DNA from 4 places in the Paenibacillus sp. ALJ109b genome. Region 2 is predicted to be linked to each of the others. Evidence: riboswitches for the same ligand, from Rfam matches in the RefSeq annotation. Region 2 holds a riboswitch; each other region holds the start of a gene.

Region 1 (3,128 bases), on a different contig from region 2:
ATCTGTATGGAGGTGTTGGTTACTCCATGTTTCTCAAAGAGCACAAGTGCTGAGTCCAATAACATTTGTTTCCGTTTATTCATAAGTTCCCCCTGGATGATTTAGGTGGTACACGTTACGATATTCAACAATCTACTGCAAATCCACTGCAAACATCACATGTTCCTTCCAAATTCCCTTGATTTTAATATTCTGGCGGTCCGTTTCTTGGAAGCCCGCTTTACGCAACACTCGAATTGATCCGGCATTGTCGGGAAGTGCACCAGCCTCCACTCGTTTTATTCCCGCTTCATTCATAGCAAAATCCAGTGCTAACCGAAGGGCTTCGCTCATGTATCCCTTGCCATTCTGCACTTGATCTAGCACATAACCAACAATCCATTTGGCTGTGGAATCCAGTTCAAGTTCGAACAGAGAAATCTCTCCAATGAGCTCATGTGTATTGTTCAGGAAGATTCCGAAAGAGTAACGTTTCCCTTCTTCTCTGGCCTTGTTCCAACCTTCAAGAAGTGCAACTTGACCCTCCAGTGTATAGAAAGTCTCCGATCGTTCACTTGCCGATATCTCTTCGAAAACAGCCCGGTTACGGAACTGCAAATCCAGCAGTGTCGGCGCGTCCTCCACGTTCAAAAATCGCAAATAGATACGTTCCTCACGATTGTCCATCTGTATGTTCATCCTTATCTCTGGTTGTAGTAGATTGCATTCATCAGAAGTACGAGAGTTGCCGTTTATACGCCATATCCCAGAACAGATATTCAAATTCAACACTTCTTCTGAATATGTCTTCTATGGCCTCCAGCTCCTGCTCGGTTTTATGTTCACATAATGCATCCAGTGTATCATAGAACCATTCGAATGAGTCGCGGAAGTCATCACTTGCATAATTTTCGATCCAAGTCTGATAGAAATTGCCCTCTAATGAATCTCGATATTGTTCTTTTAATCTTGTAGCATAGTCGTAATACGTCCACGCACAAGGGAAAATGACGGCGATGATTTCGGCAACCCCACCTGTTTGTGCAACACTCATCATATTCGACGTATACGCCTTGTTGTATAGAGAGGGTTTGACAGCATGATGTTCATCCAGCGTAATCCCAAATTCATTCATATAATTTCGATGCAAATCCATTTCTTCGTACAGAATAGCATGTTGAATCACCGTAAAGTTCGTCATCAGTTTTTCATCTGTCGCCTTCACCGCACCCATGGCAAAAATCTTCGCATATTCAATCAGATATGTATAGTCCTGAAGAAGATAAAACTTAAACGCTTCCCGATCCAGTGTGCCTTTCCCCATTTCGTGTAAAAAAGGATGGTTGTATCCATCTTCCCATACGGTTCTGGACTTATCTTTTAACGTTCTTGAAAATGACATGATCATTTCTCCTTTTATTAAAATTATTATGTCCCCGCTTCACATCCAGCTATCGCGTTCTGTCATCCAAAATGCAGACCAAAAAGCCCTTGTCCTATTTTCGGCAAGGGCAAAATAACATGAGTACATGTCATTTGCTCCCTACGTCAGTATTAACTAACAGGTTCAAAGGGTCAGGTTTTAGCCTTCTCAACTGCGAACAGTCCCCCTGCAAATAGCTCAGGCTTATTACAACATGTGTTTTTCCAAATGTCAATCCATTCCTATTAATCTTCAAGTTCCCCTAAATCTTCTTGCAAGTTCTTAAGTCGGGTCCGGATATCCTTAATCATACTTTGCAATTTCGTTAACTCATCGACCCATTTTTCCTCATTAGAGACGTTCGTTGCTGAAGTTGAATGATACCCGGGAGACGTCTTTAACTGATCTAAATCCGATTCATATGCCCGCCGCTTTTCCTCAGCTTTTGCCAAGTCCTCCTCTGCGATGGCAATCTGGTGCTCCAGATAGATGACGTCTGAGGAGTAGCCGTGAGTTAAGCGCTGTGAATACGTCATAGTTCACCTCATTTCTGATCATCCATTGCTTTTCCAAGGTCATATGGCTGAATATCGATATCCAAATCCATACCCAAAGCCAATTTGGCCAGTTGACTGCCAATAAAAGGCCCCATCGTTAGCCCAGATGCTCCAAGCCCGTTAGCTGCGATCAAGCCATTCCAACCTGGAACAGCACCCATTACCGGAAGAAAACCTGGTGTAAATGGACGAAATCCTACTCTTACTTCCTGAAACGTGCTTTCAGCTAAACCGGGAGCCAGTTCCAATCCTTTATTCAAAATTTCCTGCATTCCGCCTGCGGTTACTCTTGTATCGTATCCTTCAATATCATTTTCGTGAGTCGCACCGATCACAATCTTCTGTTGATCAAAGGCTAACAGATATTGATCCGAAGGAGGCATGACTACAGGCCAGTTCCCAGTGTCCTCTCGATCGTGAACCTGTAAGTGCATAATTTGCGCCTTCTGATAATGAACCTTAAAATCAATGCCCAAGGGCTTCAACAGTTCATTAGCCCAAGCGCCGGCACACACAATAACCTCGTCAGCCGATATGACTTTACCGTCCACAACAACTCCACTTACTCGGTTCAATTCATATTGAAGTGTGGCGTCCCCATTAATCAGGACCGCTCCATTTCGTTGTGCCGATCGAATTAAGGCATCACGCAGCGCACGCCCATCAATACGCGCGGCTCCGCTGATGTAGACGGACTGAAAGCTCTCCTCCAGAAGAGGAAAACGCTCATGAGTTTCTTTTGCATCTAGACGGGTAATATCGGCAATCTCCGGTGCATCTTCTTTACGAAGGTGGGCCCTCTCCTGCATCTTGTTGATTTTGTCCACATCCGTATGAATACTAAGAGCACCCACTTGAGCGTAACCCGTTTCCGTTTCCCCTTCACTCTTGAGTTCTTCAATCAACCCGGGATAAAAACGTGTACCCGCCTTGGCAAGTTGATACCAATCCTGATTACGGCGCTGAGATAACCAGGGACAGATGATCCCGGCAGCAGCATCCGTAGCCTGCCCTCGATCTTTCCGGTCTATAAGAAGAACTTCCGCACCCTGTTTTGCCAACTGATACGCTGTGGAAGCCCCAAGAATTCCTGATCCTACGACGATGACTTTCTTCATGACTGCATCCCTTTCCTAAATCACTGTATCCATTATAGCGTATACTGTATG
Region 2 (3,128 bases):
ATGTCCGAAGGCGCAGGCAGCATCCATTTCTCAATATGGAACAGGGAGACAGCTCCCTGCCATATGGCTATAAAGAGAATAACCGCCACAAAGGGCGGCCATACGCTTTTCCAATAGGCATGCATTAGCGATATTTCTCCGTCAGGGTGTCCATGCTGAAGCCGCTTGGGCTATGGGCGATCTTGATCTGTGAGATGATGCTCGGACTGCCGGCTTCCACGAGAACTTCGTGCATTTTGCGGACAACCTCCAGCAGTTCCTCTAGTTCTCCCTCCATCGTGGTATCGAGTGCATTAACCTGATATTTCAAGCCGGACTGCTGAATAACTTCAATGGCACGATCAACATAAGGATAGGAATTTTCGCCATTTGGCGTTTTGGGAATGACTTGAATGCTAAGTAGTGTGCTTGCCATGAAAGATCACTTTTCCTTTCGGGTTAAATTGCATGAGTTAAACCAGCTTTACACTAAACCACTCTGATTGCAGTACCCTCTTCCGATCGCTGTTATCCCCGGATTTTTTGATTCCATTTTCCCCATGGGGAAAATCCGGCGATAAAGGCGACCACTTCGTTTCTTCAGATGGGTTCTGCACTCTTCGTTCTGGTGTAAAAAAAAGTTAAACTTAAACAATTTTTATTGGGGTAAGAACTCGTTTGTATATGCTTTGGATACATCTACCTGCTCATCGAGCAGTTTTTTGCTAAACATCCAATCCGTGTAGTTCTGCCATACTTCCTGCTTCTGCTCACCCCAGCGTGGTGCGTCATCCTGATATTTTGGACTCAGCCACTTCTGGCTTGCGAGTACAAGGTCCTTATCCAGATCCGGTACGGCCTTGATCAGAATGTTGGCAGCATCTTCGGGATGTTCAATCGCGTATTGATATCCTTCGGAAGTCGCTTTCAAGAACGCTTTAACCAGCTCTGGATCGTTCTGAATCGTCTTTTCATTGGTAACGAGTACAGGAGTGTAGTAGTCCAGTGCCTCGGAATAATCCTTCACATATAGCATGTCGATCGGTTCGCCGCGCAGTTCGGCTTCAATGCCCGTCCATGCGTAGAAAATCCAGGCAAAGTCGATATCGCGTTTCACAGCGGTAAAGAAGTCTGCATCGCCCATGCTAATATTTTTTACTTTGGATACATCGGCGCCTTCGCCTTCCATAATGGATTGCATCACAGCTTCTTCCACCGGAGAGCCCCAGCCACCATAGGTTTTACCTTCAAAATCTTTGGGAGATTTGATGTTCCGATCCACCGGAGCGGCAAATCCGGACGTGTTATGCTGAATGACTGCAGCGATGGACACGAGCGGTACGCCCTGTGTGCGGGCCTGGGTCACACTCTCCTGATAACTTACGCCAAAAGGCACTTCGTTCGAAGCTACCATCGTATCCGCTCCTCCGGCACCTGGCTGTACAATCTCGACATTTAAGCCTTCGGCTTTGTAAAAACCTTGATCTACGGCCGCATACAGGCCGGTATGATTCGTATTTGGTGTCCAGTCCAGCACCACTTTAATGTCTTTGAGGGCTGCGTTGTCACCTTCATTGCTGTTTTCGGTGTTGCTGCTGCCATTTTCTCCTGAAGGTGCAGCTTCTTTGCCGCCACATGCGGCCACAGCCACTAGTAGTACGCACAAGAGCATTAGGCCCATCATTTTACGCCATCTCATCTTCATTTCTCTCCTTCATGTTGTCCGGCCAGTGGCGCGGGGTACTCCTTGGCTTCATATCCAAGCTTCTTGCATAAATCAGCAGATTTATACTAGCTATGATCCGGATGACGTCACTTTTTTTAGCTCTCTGGCTATATAAAAGAACATTAAAAAAGCGCCCCGTTAATCCGGGACGCGTGTAGGCGTTAGAGATGTGGCACTCAGCAAAGAGGCTGGGCCAATTCGATATACTCCGATTCCTACGCTGGCATGATCCAGATCAGGTCTAAGGGTCAGTATCTTGGTGGGATACACTCTCAGCCGGCCTATTCCGACTCCCCTGGGAAACTATGAAGTTACGGGCATTACTAGGTGTAATTATAGGCCAGAGGCCCATGCATGTCCAGTCAGGAACTGGATAGGGGGACGTATGAATGAATCAAAGAGGCCATTATACATGTGTATAACGACCTCTCTAGATGTGTGATTTTCAATAATTATCGTGGCGAATCATATAAGGAAATCTGACTGAGTGCAAAAGCATCGGATTTCGGGTCATATCCTACCTGTTTCTGAGTCGCTTCGAGATTCAATCGTTTAAACCGATTATTCGAGATCCCATGCAGTATGGTGAAGGGCTCCAGATCTGTAGCTGTAATTGCTTTGAACATCAAATCACACAAGTCAGCCGGACTAATATACGCGCTCATATCCCTTGCCTCCAGCGCGGGTCCATCCGGTTGGAAATCATCATATGCACCTATACGTATTGCTACACTTTGTATACCTTCGGTATACGCAAAATAGGAAGCGAGCGATTCACCAAAACATTTGCTAACCCCGTACAAATTCCGTGGGCGTGTCGGCATGTCCGGATAGACTTGAGCATCAATGGGATACCCCTCGATCGTCTGTGCACTGCTTGCCAGAACGACTCTCCGTACACCTTGGTCTTTAGCTGCACGGAATACATTAAATGTACCCTTGATATTGATATCCAACAACGATTCATAGAAGCCTGCATGTGGGGAGGGATCTCCCGCCAAATGTACAACCACATCCATGCCTTCGCAAGCGTGCTGACAGGCTTCGGGATCTGTCACATCAAGTGTCATGATCTCATGGCTTGTCCCTTGATACGTATGCAGTCTGTCGATATTCAAATCCGTTAGTCGCAGGTGAAATGCTTCTGACAAGTGTTGGGACAAGTCACGTCCAATTTTTCCGGCTGCGCCGGTAATTAAAATGTTCATAAATCAGCTCCAATTCTTAGCGCTGGAAGAACTCAATCCATTCCTTTTCAGGTCCATAGATGAAGAAATAACGGTAACCGTTAGGCAGTGTAATAATCTCTCCATCAATAAACTCGGCCTCGGTTTCCCTAATGCGGTTGTACTCAGACTCAAGGTCATCGACATGGATGGCAAAATGGTGCACCGTACCTTCGGAAGGCAGCTTGTCGCTGTAT
Region 3 (3,128 bases), on a different contig from region 2:
ATGGTCATATCCTGGTGCAATATCGGTCGTCAGCGGTCCCAGCGTATAGAACGGCGCCTCTTTACATATCTCCATTTGCAGATCGACATTCTCCTTGATCTTGTGCATCGGCACATGCCCCGGACCTTCAATCATCACCTGCACATCATGCTTCCAGGCGATTTGTGTTAGTTCTCCAAGCGTAGCCAGTTCCGCCATCTGGGCTTCATCATTGGCATCATAGATGCTTCCTGGGCGCAGTCCGTCTCCGAGCGAGAATGCCACGTCATACCTCTTCATAATCTCGCAGATTTCTTCAAAATGGGTATACAGAAAATTCTCCTGATGATGCGCAAGGCACCATGCTGCCATGATGGACCCGCCCCGTGACACAATGCCCGTCATACGTTTGGCGGTCAGCGGAATATATCGCAGCAGCACGCCTGCATGGATCGTAAAGTAGTCCACACCCTGCTCTGCCTGCTCAATGAGCGTGTCACGATACAACTCCCAGGTCAGTGCTTCAGCTTCTCCATTGACCTTCTCCAGCGCCTGATAGAGCGGTACTGTTCCAATCGGCACAGGTGAATTGCGGATGATCCATTCCCGGGTCGTATGAATGTCTTTGCCTGTGGACAGATCCATCACGGTATCCGATCCCCAGCGTACCGCCCAGGTCATCTTCTCCACCTCTTCCTCGATGGAGGAGGATACGGCAGAGTTACCGATGTTCGCATTGATCTTCACATGAAAATGACGCCCGATCAACATCGGCTCACTCTCCGGGTGATTAATATTCGACGGCAGTATGGCCCTGCCACTCGCTAGCTCCTGCCGCACAAATTCCGGTTCCACACCCTCACGAATGGCGGCGAATTCCATCTCCGGCGTGATCATTCCCTGCCGTGCATAGTGCATCTGGGTCACGCAGCGCCCTGCCTGTCCCCGTAACGGTTTACCACGCAAGCCCGGATACTTCTCGGCTCCAGTTCGCTTCCCTCCAGCTTTCAATCCGTTATCCTCCGGTTTTACCGTTCGTCCCTGGTAGGCTTCAACATCTTCACGCTCCGTAATCCAGCGGGTACGCAGCGCTGGCAGCCCTGCCCGGATATCGGCATGAAATTCGGGATCGGTCATCGGTCCGCTCGTATCGTAGACACGCAGCGGTTCGTTATGCTCCACTCCTTGAGGAGTATTGGTGTCATGAAGGGCAATTTCACGCTCCGGTACTGCAATGTCCGGTCGTGAGCCATGAATGTAAACTTTGCGGCTGCCCGGGAAGGGCTGAACCCGCCCTGCCGTACCTTTTTCCTTTGCCAACTGCTGATCCTGCTTGTCCTGTCCCATCGTTCGATTTCCTGTACTCATCGCTCTTGTCTCCTCCTCATTGGTGTTTGCCTGGGTTGAAATGCTTGCGCACGGATCCAAACCATCCACAACATAGAAAAAGAAAGAGCGACCATACAACACAAAATAGAGACATACAATTCAAGTAATACAGACATTCGAGGCAAAAGATATCGGAACCCGATGCTCGCCAATGCTCCCAGCTCTTTATCCAAAAGCAGCTCTGACACCAGCTTTCGCCTGTTTACTGTATAAAAAAAGCCGGTTCCCAAGGGAACCGGCTTATCTCCATCACCAATAACACACCTTATAGAGACTCCTTAGTGGAGCCTATCCATAGGTCAAATTATATGGTGTTCGTGATCGTATCGCCGATTACTTCCCTACGCTGGTATGATCCAGATCAGGTGCAAAGGGTCCGGAATCTCATGCGATTCCGTCTCAGTCCGGACAATTCGGACTCCCCCAGTAACGTTAACAAGTTGCAGCATCTAGGCCGCAGATTCATATTCAATTATCCTGACCCCGTTGGGCCATCCATTACAGAGTAGCGCAACCGAATCATAAAAACAACCTTTAAATTCCAGAAAATAAGATCAGGATAACATAAGTCCCATCTGTGTCGCAGCTTCCTTCAGCACAGGTGCATATTCATGCAGCGTCTCCTGTGAGAGACGACTAACTGGCCCGGATACTGACAGAGCAGCAGCGATGTTGCCTTTCCGATCCATAATGGGTACAGATACAGCGGCGGCTCCCGGTTCACGTTCCTCATAACTTGTTGCGTAGCCATATTCCAGAATGTCTTTCATCTGTGCCAAATATACTTTGGGATCGATAAATACCGGCCATTCCGGTCCATTCATCAGATCTTCGCGGTCCTCTTCGGTGGCAAAAGCCATCAGCACTTTGCTGGAGGCTCCCACGGATAACGGAAGTCTGACGCCCACCGGAGCTACACGACGAATCGCCTGATCACTCTGCACGGCTTGAATTCGAATCCGCTCACTGCCGTCACGCAGATATAAGCTCACGGTTTCGCCCAGTCGATCTCTCAGCCGCTCCATCGCAGGAAGGAGCAAAATGGCAGGATCATCGCTGCGAGACATATGGGCAGACAGTTCCCAGATGCGTATGCCAAGTCGATACTTCTCGGTGGCCGCATCCCGGATCACGAACCCTTTGTCCTCCAAAGTAGCCATTAGACGATGGACTGTACTTTTGTGCAGACCGATCTGGCTGGCAATTTCCGTGAGTCCCAGATCACTGCGGGTTGTAAAACACAATAATATATCCAGCGCCCGTTCTACAGCCCGGACGGTTAACTTTCGGTCTTCCATGGCAAGTTGCCCTCCTCATGTTTCATCACATGAAACTTGGTTACATAAATTATATGAGAAACGGTCTCATCTGTAAACCAAAAAGCGCCAATTGGAATAGGGATATTTGTAAATATTTTCTTTTTATAAATTAGAATCCCCTGCATTTTGCACCCTAAGGAAATGTTACCCATATATCTTCAGAACTATATAACAATTGCGTAACAAATGGTCTCAATCAATTGACTTTGACTATATTGGAACATACGATAAAGATATATTAAATTAAGATTTTGCTTCATAAGTAGTCAGAAAAATCATTTATCCGCTCTGTTCGTCTCGTTGTTATCTTCATTTGATTTTTAAAGGAGGGGCAATCATGTATCCGACATCCCAGAGCGAAGCCCCGCTGCAAACGAAAGTGTCAGATCTGCCTTCTTCGTTATCACCGAGGCTGATCCGGTTCAAACATATTGTCGTGGC
Region 4 (3,128 bases), on a different contig from region 2:
ATCTTTTGGCTCAATACCCCGACGGTTCCAGCCAACTGCTGCGTGACAAACTTGCGGAACGTCTGGGTGTGCGTACCTCCCAATTGGTATTTGGCAGTGGATCATTCGAGCTCCTAACCCTTACCGCCCAAGCCTATCTTAATCCCGGCGAGGAATCACTCATTCCGGTGCCCTCCTTTAACTGGTATAAGGGCGCTACGCTGCTGGCAGGCGGGGTCATTCATGAAGTGCCTTTGGTCAACCATTCGCTGGACCTGGAGCAACTCCGGCAACGAATCAATGCTTCTACCCGAATTATCTGGCTGTGCAATCCGAATAATCCAACCGGAACTATTTTCACGGCAGATGCCCTGCATGGTTTACTCGAACATGTTCCCTCCCATGTCGTGGTTGTCCTGGACGAAGCGTATTATGAATTCGCGGAAAGTGAAGATTATCCTGATACGGTTAAGCTGCTGGAGCAGTATAATAATCTGATTATTTTGCGGACCTTCTCCAAAATATATGGACTGGCCGGCCTGCGAATTGGATATGGCATCGGGAATGAAAGCATCATTGAAGGCATTAACCGGGTCAAGCTGCCCATCAGTCTGACAGCCACATCCCAAGCCGCTGCTTCAGCCAGCCTGGATGATCATGAATTTGTTTCTCATTGCCTGCACTACAATCGTCAGGGACGGGAAACGTTAATACAGTCCTTTGATCATTGGAAATTACCCTACATCCCTTCCGAAACGAATTTCATCATGGTGGATCTGTTACAGGATAGTGGCCCGATTACCATAGAATTGTTGAACAGAGGCATCTCTGTCCGCGGCGGTGCCGAATTCGGAATGCCTACCTGGCTTCGGATTACGATTGGCACACCTGAGCAGATTGCCCGTCTGATCGGTGAGCTTGATTCACTGTTACATTCAAACGATTAGAATCCTAGGTTACTTTCCTAACTCACATTACGCACACTTCTTTTAAGCCGCCCTCTTTACATTCCACTTGCATGTGATATATGCTGAACACACAACTGCATATCTTGAACATTGCACTAGGGGAGCCTTGCGGCTGAGACGAATCGAACGATTCGGACCCTTTGAACCTGATCTGGATCATACCAGCGGAGGGAAGTGGAGCGGCCTCTCAGTAAGCGGATTTTTTCATGTTGATGATGAATTTTAATGTGAATTGAACTTACAGACCCACTCATTTCTCCGGAAATGGGTGGGTCTTTTTCGCGTTCTGCGGGCAGATCAGAAGGTGTAATTAAAGATCCCGCGGTTTGAGGTTGAATTTTGAATAACAAGGGGGAACGGATCGAGATGGATAACGATATAACCATTCACAACATGAGCTACGCTTTCCCGGGAAAAAGGGATTCCCCCGTGCTCTCCAATGTGTCGATGCGTGTAGCCAAAGGCGAATTTGTCTCGCTCATCGGTTCCAGCGGCTCCGGTAAAAGTACCCTTTTCAAGCTGCTGGCAGGCTTGCTTGAGCCAACACACGGTACCATTGAAATTCCTTGGGTTCAAGAAGGAAAGCGACTGGGACATGTGGCCTACATGCCACAAAAGGACCTCCTGTTATCCTGGCGAAGCGTCATGGAAAATTGCATGCTCCCCTCTGAACTTGCTACAGGTCGGCAGGATAAGGTAAGGATTCGAGCGGACATTCTGGCCGGTCTCGAAAGATTTGGCTTATCCGGCCACGCGCATGCTTACCCGAACGAACTGTCGGGTGGCATGCGCCAGCGTGTCGCGCTGCTTCGTACTTTGCTGACAGGTGGCCAACTCATGCTCCTGGATGAACCATTCGGCGCACTTGATGCCCTGACCAAACGTGAGATGCATCGCTGGCTGCTGGAGCTCAGGGAAGGCCTGGGCAAAACCGTGTTGTTCATCACACATGACATTGAAGAAGCCCTGCTGCTCAGTGATCGGATTATCCTGTTAACTCCGGGGCGCCAAGGCCAACAGCTGCAGGATCTGACGGTACCTTTGCCACGTCCAAGACATTCAGACATGATCTACGAACCGGCTCTCGTTCAGATGAGACGACTACTGGAGGAACAATTGCATGCGAGACGGTAACTTGAGAGATAGCATGAAGCATAGCGTACGAGGTTGGCTTGCCCGTTATGGTCTGTTTCTTTTGCTCATGATCTTGCTGCTTGCTTTCTGGGAGTGGATTGTGCGTATAGGATGGGTGCCTTCCTTCATCATTCCAGCCCCGACGGCGATTGCCAGTTCGCTGTATGAGCATCGCCACCTTCTGCTAGCTACACATCTGCCTGCTACCTTGATGGAGGTTGTCATTGGTTTTGGCTTGTCCATTGGTGCCGGAATTGCACTTGCAACTGGTATGCATATGAATCGGTCGATTGAAAAAGCGTTATATCCCTTCATCGTGATCAGTCAGACGATCCCGCTGATTGCCCTGTCCCCCGTCTTCATCCTGTGGTTTGGCTACACGCTGTGGAGTAAAGTTGCGGTGGTGTTCCTGATCGCATTTTTCCCGATTGTGGTGAGCACCTACGATGGCCTGCGCCAGGGTGATCCGGAGCAGCGTGAACTGCTGCTGACGATGAGGGCCACCAAGTGGGATATTTTTCTCAAACTCCAGATTCCACTTGCCCTTCCCTCCTTCTTTTCGGGACTGAAGATGTCTGTGGTGTACTGTGTGGTCGGTGCAACGATCGGGGAATGGCTTGGAGGAAGTAAGGGTCTCGGTTATTTCAGCCGCAGAATGTCGAGCAATATGAACACGGATGCAATGTTCGCCGCCATTGTGCTGTTATCTTTGCTTGGTATCGCCCTGTTTGTACTCATTGCATGGATGGAGAGAAGATTTGGTACACCACGTCATGCAGGTAGAAGAAAAACTGGATAACTTTCGGAATTCAAAACAAAAAACAAAAGAAACGAGGAACTTTACGTTATGAATAAAAAGCATATCTATTCCCTACTCCCCATTCTGCTCATGTCTCTGTTGCTGATCGTCAGCGGATGCGGAAATACGGGTACCAACACACCTGCTACAGACTCAACTTCCAATGCAAACGATACAGACTCATCTGCGATAGAAACGCCATCGGAATCCAAAGACAAGCTGTCCATCATGCTCGATTGGTACCCGAA

What was found. A riboswitch is a leader RNA that binds a small molecule or an ion and turns the genes downstream of it on or off. The one in region 2 is predicted to bind thiamine pyrophosphate.
Region 1: it holds a riboswitch for thiamine pyrophosphate, as region 2 does, so the genes downstream of both, tenA (thiaminase II) here and G3352_RS19985 (ABC transporter substrate-binding protein) in region 2, are expected to answer to the same signal.
Region 3: it holds a riboswitch for thiamine pyrophosphate, as region 2 does, so the genes downstream of both, thiC (phosphomethylpyrimidine synthase ThiC) here and G3352_RS19985 (ABC transporter substrate-binding protein) in region 2, are expected to answer to the same signal.
Region 4: it holds a riboswitch for thiamine pyrophosphate, as region 2 does, so the genes downstream of both, G3352_RS18710 (ABC transporter ATP-binding protein) here and G3352_RS19985 (ABC transporter substrate-binding protein) in region 2, are expected to answer to the same signal.

Annotation. Positions count from the first base shown of each region.
Region 1 is NZ_JAAIFP010000001.1:73,657-76,784, forward strand. Features, by position in the region: gene G3352_RS00300 (TetR/AcrR family transcriptional regulator) at 1-83, opposite strand, end outside; gene G3352_RS00305 (GNAT family N-acetyltransferase) at 133-666, opposite strand; gene tenA (thiaminase II) at 710-1,381, opposite strand; TPP riboswitch at 1,503-1,601, opposite strand; gene G3352_RS00315 (hypothetical protein) at 1,648-1,938, opposite strand; gene G3352_RS00320 (NAD(P)/FAD-dependent oxidoreductase) at 1,947-3,077, opposite strand.
Region 2 is NZ_JAAIFP010000019.1:218,794-221,921, reverse strand. Features, by position in the region: gene G3352_RS19995 (ABC transporter permease) at 1-125, opposite strand, end outside; gene G3352_RS19990 (thiamine-binding protein) at 125-415, opposite strand; gene G3352_RS19985 (ABC transporter substrate-binding protein) at 638-1,678, opposite strand; TPP riboswitch at 1,900-2,012, opposite strand; gene G3352_RS19980 (NAD-dependent epimerase/dehydratase family protein) at 2,158-2,913, opposite strand; gene G3352_RS19975 (VOC family protein) at 2,930-3,128, opposite strand, start outside.
Region 3 is NZ_JAAIFP010000038.1:30,340-33,467, reverse strand. Features, by position in the region: gene thiC (phosphomethylpyrimidine synthase ThiC) at 1-1,326, opposite strand, end outside; TPP riboswitch at 1,690-1,803, opposite strand; gene G3352_RS29265 (IclR family transcriptional regulator) at 1,923-2,666, opposite strand; gene G3352_RS29260 (alpha/beta hydrolase) at 3,025-3,128, shown strand, end outside.
Region 4 is NZ_JAAIFP010000017.1:217,275-220,402, forward strand. Features, by position in the region: gene hisC (histidinol-phosphate transaminase) at 1-926, shown strand, start outside; TPP riboswitch at 1,035-1,137, shown strand; gene G3352_RS18710 (ABC transporter ATP-binding protein) at 1,314-2,081, shown strand; gene G3352_RS18715 (ABC transporter permease) at 2,068-2,880, shown strand; gene G3352_RS18720 (ABC transporter substrate-binding protein) at 2,929-3,128, shown strand, end outside.